DNA from 2 places in the Curtobacterium sp. SGAir0471 genome. Region 2 is predicted to be linked to the other one. Evidence: predicted binding sites of a transcription regulator. Region 2 holds the regulator's gene; the other holds the start of a gene.
What was found. Region 2 encodes HrcA, which represses chaperone genes, less so after heat shock. Its sites were predicted from a motif close to TTNGCACTCGNNNNNNNCGAGTGCNAA; they were not measured.
Positions count from the first base shown of each region.

Region 1: C1N91_RS00140 (Hsp20/alpha crystallin family protein) is a predicted target of HrcA. The motif match lies at 2,733-2,759, and genes of this name have one in related genera.

Region 1 covers NZ_CP027869.1:27,848-33,126, reverse strand. Annotated here, with positions in the region: gene mgrA (L-glyceraldehyde 3-phosphate reductase) at 1-747, shown strand, start outside; gene C1N91_RS00155 (alpha/beta hydrolase) at 838-1,629, opposite strand; gene C1N91_RS00150 (phenolic acid decarboxylase) at 1,629-2,156, opposite strand; gene C1N91_RS00145 (MarR family winged helix-turn-helix transcriptional regulator) at 2,220-2,690, shown strand; gene C1N91_RS00140 (Hsp20/alpha crystallin family protein) at 2,817-3,260, shown strand; gene C1N91_RS16500 (hypothetical protein) at 3,273-3,587, shown strand; gene C1N91_RS00135 (manganese catalase family protein) at 3,721-4,602, opposite strand; gene C1N91_RS00130 (SDR family NAD(P)-dependent oxidoreductase) at 4,817-5,279, shown strand, end outside.
Region 2 covers NZ_CP027869.1:1,424,596-1,429,874, forward strand. Annotated here, with positions in the region: gene hemW (radical SAM family heme chaperone HemW) at 1-957, shown strand, start outside; gene C1N91_RS06515 (DUF4870 domain-containing protein) at 980-1,423, opposite strand; gene hrcA (heat-inducible transcriptional repressor HrcA) at 1,532-2,554, shown strand; gene dnaJ (molecular chaperone DnaJ) at 2,666-3,778, shown strand; gene C1N91_RS06530 (RsmE family RNA methyltransferase) at 3,778-4,653, shown strand; gene C1N91_RS06535 (histidine triad nucleotide-binding protein) at 4,686-5,042, shown strand; gene C1N91_RS06540 (PhoH family protein) at 5,152-5,279, shown strand, end outside.

The sequences.
Region 1 (5,279 bases), 1.4 Mb from region 2:
TGGGACATGTGGCCCGGGCCGTACGGGCAGGGCGGCGGCTCGCGGAAGTACGTCCTCGCCTCGCTCGACCAGTCGCTCGAGCGGATGGGCCTCGACTACGTCGACGTCTTCTACTCGCACCGCCTCGACGCCTCGACGCCGCTCGAGGAGACGATGGGCGCGCTGCACACCGCCGTGCAGCAGGGCAAGGCGCTCTACGTCGGGATCTCGTCCTACGACGCCGAGCGCTCCCGGCAGGCCGTCGAGATCCTGCGCGACCTCGGCACGCCGCTCCTCATCCACCAGCCGTCGTACTCGATGCTCAACCGATGGATCGAGGACGAGGGACTCCTCGACGCCGCCGGCGAGCTGGGCTTCGGCGTGATCGGCTTCACCGCGCTCGCGCAGGGGCTGCTCACCGGGCGCTACCTCGACGGCGTGCCGGAGGACTCGCGCGCAGCCGCCGGCAAGTCCCTCGACGCCGGCACCCTGACGGACGAGGTCGTCGGCCACCTGCGGGCGTTGGACGACATCGCGTCCGAGCGCGGTCAGAGCCTCGCGCAGCTCGCGCTCGCGTGGGCGCTGCGCGACGAGCGGGTGACCTCGCTCGTGATCGGGGCGTCGCGTGTGGAGCAGCTCGAGCAGAACGTCGCGGCGCTCGGCAACCTGTCCTTCACGGACGACGAGCTCCGTCGCATCGACGAGCACTCGGTCGGCGTCCTCGACGTCGACCTGTGGTCGGGCGCCCGTTCCGGTCAGGTGAGCTGACCCCGGAGCCCTTCGCGAAACGCAACGTGGGCGAGTGCTCGCAGGGTTCTACCGCTGCGAGCTGCCGCCCACGTTGCGTGCCGCGGTCCGTCAGGCCAGGCCGAGGCGCTCGTCGAGCAGCGACAGGAGTCGCTCGCGGAACGGCACCGACGACCAGCCGTGGTCCGCGCCGTCGACGACCGTCAACCGCGCTCCGGGCAGGAGTTCGGCGTAGCGGCGGCCGTAGGACACCGGCACGATCGCGTCCTCGGTGCCGTGCACCACGTCGGCGGGACCCGTGTACCCGGATACCGGCCCGTAGACGTCGAGGTCGTCCTGCACGTCGGCGATGAACGCGCCACCGAGGGGCATCCCGCCGAAGTCGAACCACCCGCGCTCCCGGACCGGCGCGAGCGGCTGCCCCTGGATCTCGTCGTGCTTCGTGATGTCGTCCACGACGACCCCGGCGGGCGACCACAGTGTGAGCGTCCGGACGTGCGAGGGCTCCCGCGCCGCGGCGAGCGCCGACTCCACCGCGCCGAGGCTGTGCGCGACGACGTGCACGCCCTGCCCACGGTCGGCAGCGCGGATCATCGCGACGACCTGGTCGACCTCGTCGCGGATCGTGATGTCCGCGAACTCGCCGTCGCTGACGCCCTGGCCCAGTCGGTCGTGGCTCCGGACCACTGCTCCTCGTGCGACCAGGTGCCGCGCGGTCTGCACGAACAGCTGCTGTCCGCCGAGTGCCGTGCTGCTGAAGCCGTGCACGAGCAGCACGACGGGAGCGTCGTCGGCGGCGCCGTCCTGCGGCTCCCACTGCCAGCCGCGGACCGTGCGGCCCTCGTGGTCGAGCGTGGTCGGCGTGGTGCGGGGATCGACACCCCGCAGCGGCACGGTGGCCATCAGTTCGTCAGGTCCGCCCAGCCGGCCGGCAGGTCGCCGGGAGCGGTGTCGATCACGGACTCGTCGTCCTCGCCGACGTGCTCGAACAGGGTGATGTGCGCGAACTCGGGCACGACGTAGATCGGGTAGGTCGGGCCCTCGTCGCGGAAGCGCTGCATCTCGTCCAGGTGGTCGTTCTGGAAGAGGACGGTCTTCGACCCGTCGAGCTCGATCCACCGCGGGAAGAAGATCGTGCCGTGCAGGACGCGCTGCTCCGGGATGACGTTGACGACGACGCTGGTGCCCGTCGGCTCGTTCCACGACACCTTGTAGACGCCGGCCGCCAGGGCGACGAGGTCGACCGTCTGGTCCTTCACCCAGCGGCCGCCGACGTGGCCGGTGTGGATGCGGTAGTCGATGGTCGTCGCGTTCTTGACGTACATCTCGTACTGCCAGCCGTTGGCGTACGTGTAGACGAACCGGTGGCCGACGATGCCGGTGAGGTCCTGGGGCGGTTCGGGGTGTTCGACGGTGGTTTGCGTGCTCATGTGTTCGAGTTTGCTCCCGAACTTGTTTTGTTGCAAACACTTCTCGCTGCTAGGTTGCCGTGTGTGCAGGGTACGGACGGGTCGGAGGGCACGACACAGGTCGCGCGCAGGCTGAGCGACCGCGTCGGACCGTTCCGCCGCGCCCTGCTCCGGACGTCGCGCGAGGTCGCCGACCTGCCGGACATCCCGGACGCCCAGGTCGAGGTGATGCGTGCACTGGCGGTGGGGACGACCACCCCCTCCACCCTCGCCAGCCGCCTCGGACTCGCCCGCTCGACGGTGAGCAACCTCGTGTCGGCGATGGAGACCGCGGGTCTGCTCGAACGACGCCTGGCGGCCGGGGACGGGCGTCGGACCGAGCTCCGCCTGACAGCGCTGGCCGAGGAACGGCTCACGGCGTACGACGAGGCGTCGACCTCCGTGCTCGTCGCGGCGCTCGACCGACTCTCCCCCGAGGACCGCGCCGCACTCGCTGCCGCACTCCCGGCGCTCGAGCACCTGCACCGTGAGGTCACGCGCCGCGACGCGCGCTGACCACCGTCGACCCCGGGCTCCCAGCGAGCTCCGAGCGCTTTTTTGGCACTCCTGAGGGGAGAGTGCTAAAACGTGTTGCAGTTGAGTCGAGGGGACTCAACGAAGACCACGAAGGAGTTGATCTCGATGACGATGCAGTTCGACCCGTTCCGCGAGCTCGACCGACTCGCCGGCTCCCTGCTCGGGGCCGGCGCGGGTGCTCCGCGCTCCATGCCGATGGACCTGTACCGCACCGGCGACCACTACGTCCTCGACGTCGACCTGCCGGGCATCGACCCGGGCTCGGTCGACGTGGACGTCGACGGTTCCGTGCTGACGATCCGCGCCGAGCGCACCCTCGGTGCTCCGGAGGGTTCGCAGTGGCTCACCCGCGAGCGGCAGCCCGGCACGTTCGTCCGGCAGCTGACCCTCGGCGACCACCTCGACACCGCCCGCATCAGCGCCGCGTACGACAACGGTGTGCTGAGCGTGACGATCCCGGTGAAGGAGTCCGCGAAGCCGCGCAAGATCGACGTCACCACCGGCGGCGGTGCGCAGCAGCTGGCGGTCGGCAGCGGTTCCGCCGAGTAGTCCGGGGCGCCGGTGACGACAGTCCTCAACGCACTCCTCGCCGTGGTGGTCGTGACCGCGGCCCTCGTCGCCACGAGCCTCGACCGCCGCACCGCCGCCCTGCTCGGCGCCGGTGGCAGCACCGTGGGCAGCTTCCTCACCTGGGTCGTCGCCCCGCGGGCGTGGACCGACGTGCCGGTCGTCCCCTGGGTCGCCGCCGTGGCCGGGACGGTCGCGTGCATCGCGCTCTGGAGCGCGGTGCGCCTGTACTCCGACATCTTCGAGCCGACGCGCGCGCCGCGCGACGACGACACGGCAGCACTCGCGACGGTCGGCGCGGACACGTGACGACCTGACCATCAGACGGACGGGAGGCCCGGTGCCAGCCGGCACCGGGCCTCCCGTCCGTGGGCGCGTTCCGTCTGCGGTCGCCTCCCGTCTGCCGTCGCGTCCCGTCACCGACACACGATCGGCGCGACCGTCACTCCTTGTTCAGGGTGTCCTGCACCGCGCCCGCGGTCTTCTCGACCACGTTCGGCAGTTCGGTCGTGCCGTAGAACCGCACGTCGGGGTGCGTGGGCGGCGGCATCGGCACCGCCGACGTCGGGCCGTCGTGGTACGAGTACTCGCCCTTGCCGTCGAACGACGGACCGCTCGCCCAGGGGCCGTCGCCCGCCTGCGCCCCGTCCGAGAAGTTCAGGTACTGGTAGCTGAACTCGGTGTGCTCCTTCGACTGCGGGAAGTTGTTCGGCACCGGGAAGTCCTCGATCCCCTTCTCACGCAGTTCGGCGGCCGCCGTCGCCCACATGTTCTGGTGCATGGTGTCGCGCGCGAGCAGGAACGACAGCAGGTCCCGCACGCCGTGGTCGTCGGTCATGTGGTAGAGCCGTGCGACCTGCACGCGCCCCTGCATCTCGGCGTTGGCGTTCGCGGTGAAGTCCGCGAGCAGGTTGCCCGACGCGGTGATGTAGGAGCCCTGCCAGGGATTGCCGTCGCTGTCCACCGGACGTGCTCCGGCGCCCGCGACGATGCCCTGCTGGACGTCCGTCCCACCGACGATCGCGGCCACCGTCGGGTCGTCCTGCACGGCGTCCTCGGTGATGCCGAGCGGGCTCTTCTCGAGCAGCTGGGCGATCATCGTCGCGAGCATCTCGACGTGCCCCATCTCCTCGGCGCCGATGCCGAAGACCATGTCGCGGTACTTGCCCGGCATGTGCATGTTCCACGCCTGGAACTGGTACTGCATCGCGACGGAGATCTCGCCGTACTGGCCGCCGAGCACCTCCTGCAGCTTGCGGGCGTAGACGGCGTCGGGCTTGTCCGGCGTGCTCGTGAACTGGAGTTCCTGCTTGTGGAAGTACAACTCGTGCTCCTGTCTCGATGATCGTCGTGCCGGGGTCGGGCGTCAGGGGCCGTCGTCGGCACGGTGGTGTCCGGTGGTCGCGGCCGACGGCCGGCCGTGCCGACTGGGCGCCCGTCCGGGGTGGACGGTTCACGCGGTCGGGCTGGCCGGATCACGCGGACGGGCTGAACGGATCCCGCGGACGGAACGGGCCGAGCGGCCTAGCGTGAGCGACATGGACCTCGAACTGCGTGACCGTGTCGCCCTCGTCGTCGGCGGACGGGGGACCATCGGCTCCGCCGTCGTCGACACCCTGCGACGCGAGGGCGCCCGGGTCGTCGTCGCCTCACGGAGCGCCGACGGGGACGACGCCGTGGCGATGGACACCGCGTCCCAGGAGTCGGTCGACGCCGCGGTCGCCCGGGTGCTCGAGCAGCACGGAGGCATCGACGTCCTCGTGGTCACCGCCGCGCCAGCCGCCGGCACCCTCGACCCCGACCGCGCCTCGGACCCCGAGCAGGTCGCCGCCGCGATCGACGGCAAGGCCCTCGGCTTCCTCCGGGTCGCGAACGCCGTGCTCCCCGTGCAGCGCGAGGCGGGCTGGGGCCGCGTGGTGGTCGTCAGCGGGCAGAACGCGTACCTGTCCGGCAACGTGACGACCTCGCTGCGGAACGCGGCGACGAGCATCATCGCCGGGA
Region 2 (5,279 bases):
GGTGGCACGCCGACGATGCTGCCCGCGGACGACCTCGTGATGATCCTCCGGGCGATCGACGACACCTGGGGGATCCTCCCTGGGGCCGAGGTCACGACCGAGGCGAACCCGGACTCCGTGGACGCCGACTCGATCGCCACGCTCGAGCGCGGCGGGTTCACCCGGATGAGCTACGGCATGCAGTCCGCGGTGCCGCACGTCCTCGCCACGCTCGACCGGACGCACGACCCCGAGCGCGTCCCGGTGGTGGTCGACCTCGCGAAGCAGCGGGGTCTCGACGTCAGCCTCGACCTCATCTACTCGACGCCGGGGGAGTCCCTCGACGACTGGCGCACCTCGCTCGACGCCGCACTGGCCTGCACCCCCGACCACGTCTCGGCCTACTCGCTCATCGTCGAGGAGGGCACGGCCATGGGGCGCATGGTCGCCCGCGGCGAGCTCCCCGCGCCGGACGACGACCTGGCGGCGGACATGTACGAGCTCGCCGACCGCACCCTCGCCGACGCCGGGTACGCCTGGTACGAGGTGTCGAACTGGGCCCGCACCGACGAGCAGGGCGGCCCGGACCGCCACGCGAGCCGGCACAACCTGTCGTACTGGAAGGGCCACGACTGGTGGGGCGTCGGCCCGGGCGCGCACTCCGCGGTCGCCGGCACGCGCTGGTGGAACGTGAAGCACCCGGCCGCGTACGCGAACCGGGTGCTCTCCGGCGAGTCCCCGGCGGCCGGGCGCGAGACGCTCGACGCCGACACCCGGTACGTCGAGCGGGTGCTCCTGGCGGCGCGCGTTCGCGGCGAGCTCGGCACCGCGGAACTCGGTCGGGAGGCCCGTGGCCGCGTCGCCGGCCTCATCGCGCGTGGTCTCGTGGACGGCTCGGCCGCGGTGCGGGGACGCATCGAGCTGACCCTCCAGGGCCGGCTGCTCGCGGACGCCGTCGTCCGCGAACTGCTCGACTGACGCGCGGGCTGCCGCCCGCGCGCTACTGCTTGATGAACTCGATGGTGAGCGGGTAGCGGTAGAAGTCCCCGCGGTTCGCCGCCACGGCCGCCAGGATCGCGAACACGATCACGAGCACGCCGATGATCGGCAGCAGGACGAACCCGATCACGACCAGGCAGAGCAACCACGCCACGACGTACGCGATCGCCATCGTGATGTGGAAGTTCAGCGCCTGGCGGGTGTGCTCCTTGATGAACTGCCCACGGTCGCGCAGCACCAGGTAGGCGATGATCGGCACGACCAGGCTGAAGAAGATGCCGCCGACGTGCGTCAGGGTCGCCCACAGGCGCTGGTCCTCCGGCGACATCGGCTGCGGCGGCGTGAAGCCGGCCGGGTACTGCGGTCCCTGCGGGTTCTGGGGTCCCCCCGCCTGTTGGCCGTACCGGCCGTCCTGCGGGCCGCCTGGTTGCTGTCCGTAGCTCATGCCGTGAGCGTACCGGCGCAGGCCCCCGCGGTCCCGGTCGGTCGGTGGTCGGGCGTAGGATCAGCAGTCGACACGTCCGAGTGCCAGCATCGAACGGAAGGGGTCCGGATGGTCAGCGAACGCTCCCTCGAGGTCCTCAAGGCCATCGTGCGGGACTACGTCGCATCGCGGGAGCCCGTCGGCTCGAAGACGATCGTCGAGCGCCACGCCTTCGGGGTCAGCGCGGCGACGATCCGCAACGACATGGCGCAGCTCGAGGACGAGCAGCTCATCGCGGCGCCGCACACGTCGTCCGGCCGGGTCCCGACGGACAAGGGCTACCGGGTCTTCGTCGACCACCTCGCGGCCGCGCGGCCGCTGTCGAGCGCGCAACGGCACGCGATCGAGACCTTCCTCGGCACGCCGAACGACCTCGACGAGGTCCTCGGGCGCACCGTGCGCCTGCTCAGCCAGCTCACGAACCAGGTCGCGCTCGTGCAGTACCCGTCGATGGTGCGCGCCCGCGTGCAGCACGTCGAGCTCGTCCGGCTCGGTGACACCCGGCTCATGGTCGTCCTCATCACGGACACCGCCCGGGTCGAGCAGCGCGTGGTCGAGACCGACGTCCCCCTCGACGAGGACTCCCTCACCGAGCTCCGCACCGTGGTGAACGGCGCGAGCGTCGGACTCCTGCTGCAGGACGTGCCCCGGGCCCTGCGCGCAGTGCCGCAGCAGCTCCGCCCGGACGCGCAGGCGCTCGGTGGGGTCGTCGTCGCGACGCTCATCGAGCAGGTGGCTGCGAACCGCCAGGACCGCCTGGTGATGGCCGGCGCGGCGAACCTGGCGAAGAGCGAGCGGGACTTCTCCGGCGGCCTGTTCCCCGTGCTCGAGGCGATCGAGGAACAGGTGACCCTGCTCCGGTTGTTCGGCGAGATGCAGGTGGACGACGTGGCCGTGGCCGCGAGCATCGGCGCCGAGAACGCCGAGTACGGCCTCGACGCGACGAGCATCGTGGCCGGCGGGTACCTCGCCGGCGGCGGGGCGGTCGCCCGACTGGGCGTCCTGGGCCCGACCCGCATGGACTACGGCACGAACATGGCCGCCGTCCGCGCGGTCGCACGGTACCTGTCCAAGCTGCTGGGCGAACATTGACCGGACCACGCGCCCGACGCGCGGTGTCCTGCGGACCGGCTCCGCGCCTCCAGACCGATCTGCGGCGACCGCCGCGACCCACCGACCGAACCGAAACCGACTGAGGGAACCGTGGCAGACCACTACGACGTCCTCGGCGTCCAGCCGGACGCCTCCGATGCCGACATCAAGAAGGCCTACCGACGGCTGGCGCGCGAGCTGCACCCGGACGTCAACCCGAGCCCGGACGCGGCCGAGCGCTTCAAGGACGTGACGCACGCGTACGACGTGCTGAGCGACCCGGAGCAGCGCCGGCGCTACGACGCCGGGCCGCAGGCCGACAGCCCCTTCGGCGGCGGCGCCGGCGGGTTCAGCGACATCTTCGACGCCTTCTTCGGCGGCGGGGGCGGCGGTGGACGTGGCAACGGTCCGCGGAGCCGGGCCGAGCGCGGACAGGACGCCCTGCTGCGCATCGAGGTCGACCTGGACGAGGTCGTCTTCGGCACGCACAAGGACGTCGAGGTCGACACGGCCGTCGTCTGCGAGACCTGCAACGGCTCGTGCTGCGCGCCGGGGACGAGCCCGCGCACCTGCGACATCTGCGGCGGCTCCGGGCACATCCAGCGCCAGGTCCGCTCCCTGCTGGGCAACGTCGTGACGAGCGCCCCCTGCGGGACGTGCCGCGGCTACGGCACCGTCATCCCGAGCCCCTGCCCGACGTGCCAGGGACAGGGCCGCGTCCGCGCGCGCCGCACCATCCCCGTCGACGTGCCCGCGGGTGTCGAGACCGGGCTCCGGCTGCAGATGCCCGGACAGGGCGAGGTCGGCCCGGCCGGCGGTCCCTCGGGTGACCTCTACCTCGAGGTCAAGGTGCGCCACCACGACGTCTACAGCCGTGACGGCGACGACCTGCTCGCGACGCTCGAGGTCCAGATGACCGATGCGATCCTCGGTGCCCACACCACGATCGACGGGCTCGACGGGCCGGTCGAGCTCGAGATCCGTCCGGGCGTGCAGAGCGCCGACGTCCTGGTGATCAAGGACCGCGGCGTGACCAAGCTGCGCGGCAACGGACGAGGCGACCTCCGCGTCGGGGTGCAGGTCGTGACGCCGACGAAGCTCTCCCACAAGGAGCGTGGACTGGTCGAGCAGCTCGCGAAGTCCCACAGGGCACCGGGACCGCAGCTCGCGCGCTTCCAGCAGGGCATGTTCGGCAAGCTCCGCGACCGCTTCTTCAACTTCTGATGGCCTCGCTCCACCTGGTCGAGCCGGGCGGGCTCGACGGCGTCGGTGTCGGCGACCCGGTGTCGCTCGACGGCGCCGAGGGGCGGCACGCGGTGTCCGTCGCGCGGGTCCGCGTCGGCGAGACGCTGCGCATCGCGGACGGGCGCGGGACGGTCGTGACCGGTGCGGTGGTCGCGACGGGCAAGGACTCGTTGACGCTGACCGTGTCCGACGTCTCGGTCGACGCGGCTCCGCGCCCCGCGCTGGTGCTCGTGCAGGCGCTCGCGAAGGGCGGACGGGACGAGATGGCGGTGCAGGCCGCGACCGAGATCGGCGTCGACCGGATCGTCCCCTGGTCGGCCGCGCGGAGCGTGTCCCGGTGGGACGGTGCGAAGGTCGAGAAGGGTCGCGCCCGGTGGGCGGCGATCGCCCAGGAGGCCGCGAAGCAGGCGGTCCGTTCGCGCGTCCCGTCGGTGGACGCGCCGGTGACGACGACGCAGCTGGCCGGGCTGGTCGGCTCGTCGTCGGGTGGTGCCGCATCGTCGGGTGCCGTCCCGTCGTCCGGGGCTGCCCGGTCGTCGGGTGCTGTCCCGTCGTCGGGTGCTGTCCCGTCGTCGGGTGCTGTCCCGTCGTCGGACGTCGGCCGGGAGGCGCGGCGTGCGGTGGTCGTGCTGGACCCGGTGGGTGCGGTGCGGCTCTCGGCGTGGGAGCCGCCCGCGGACGTCGACGAGATCGTCCTGGTGGTCGGCCCGGAGGGCGGCATCGACGGATCCGAGTTCGACCGGCTCGAGGCCGCCGGTGCGGTCCGGGTGCGGCTCGGTGACACCGTGCTCCGCACATCGACCGCCGGGCCTGCGGCCCTGGCGGTCTTGCAGACCCGGCTCGGGCGCTGGTAGCGGCGTCGGAGGCGGGTCCTACGATGGACACCATGAGCAGCAGCGAGCCGAGCATCTTCTCGAAGATCGTCGCGCGCGAGGTCCCGGCGACGATCGTGGCCGAGGACGACCGGGTGATCGCCTTCGAGGACATCGCGCCCAAGGCGCCCGTCCACGTGCTCGTGGTGCCCAAGACCGAGCAGTACCGCGACGTCTCCGAGCTCGCCGCCGGCGACCCGGAGCTGCTCGCACACGTCGTCGCCACCGCCCGTCGCATCGCCGACGAGCGGTCCGGTGGCCAGTTCCGTCTCGTCTTCAACACCGGCGAAGCCGCCGGTCAGACCGTGTTCCACGTGCACGCGCACGTCCTCGCAGGTGATCTGCACGAAGGGAATCTCCTTGCCGGTTGACGAACCCGTCCGTCCCGAACCCACCCAGCCCGGGGCCGACCGCCCCGTGGCGCGTCCCGTGACCGACCCGTCGGACGTCACCGTCGACATCCAGGTCGACGGCATCGCCATGGTGCAGCTCCTCGGCCCGCAGGACCGCCTGCTCAAGACGGTCGAACGCCAGTACCCGGGCGTCCGGGTGCTCGTCCGCGGGAACGAGGTGTCCCTGACCGGTGCCGAGCGCGACGTCGCCCGCGC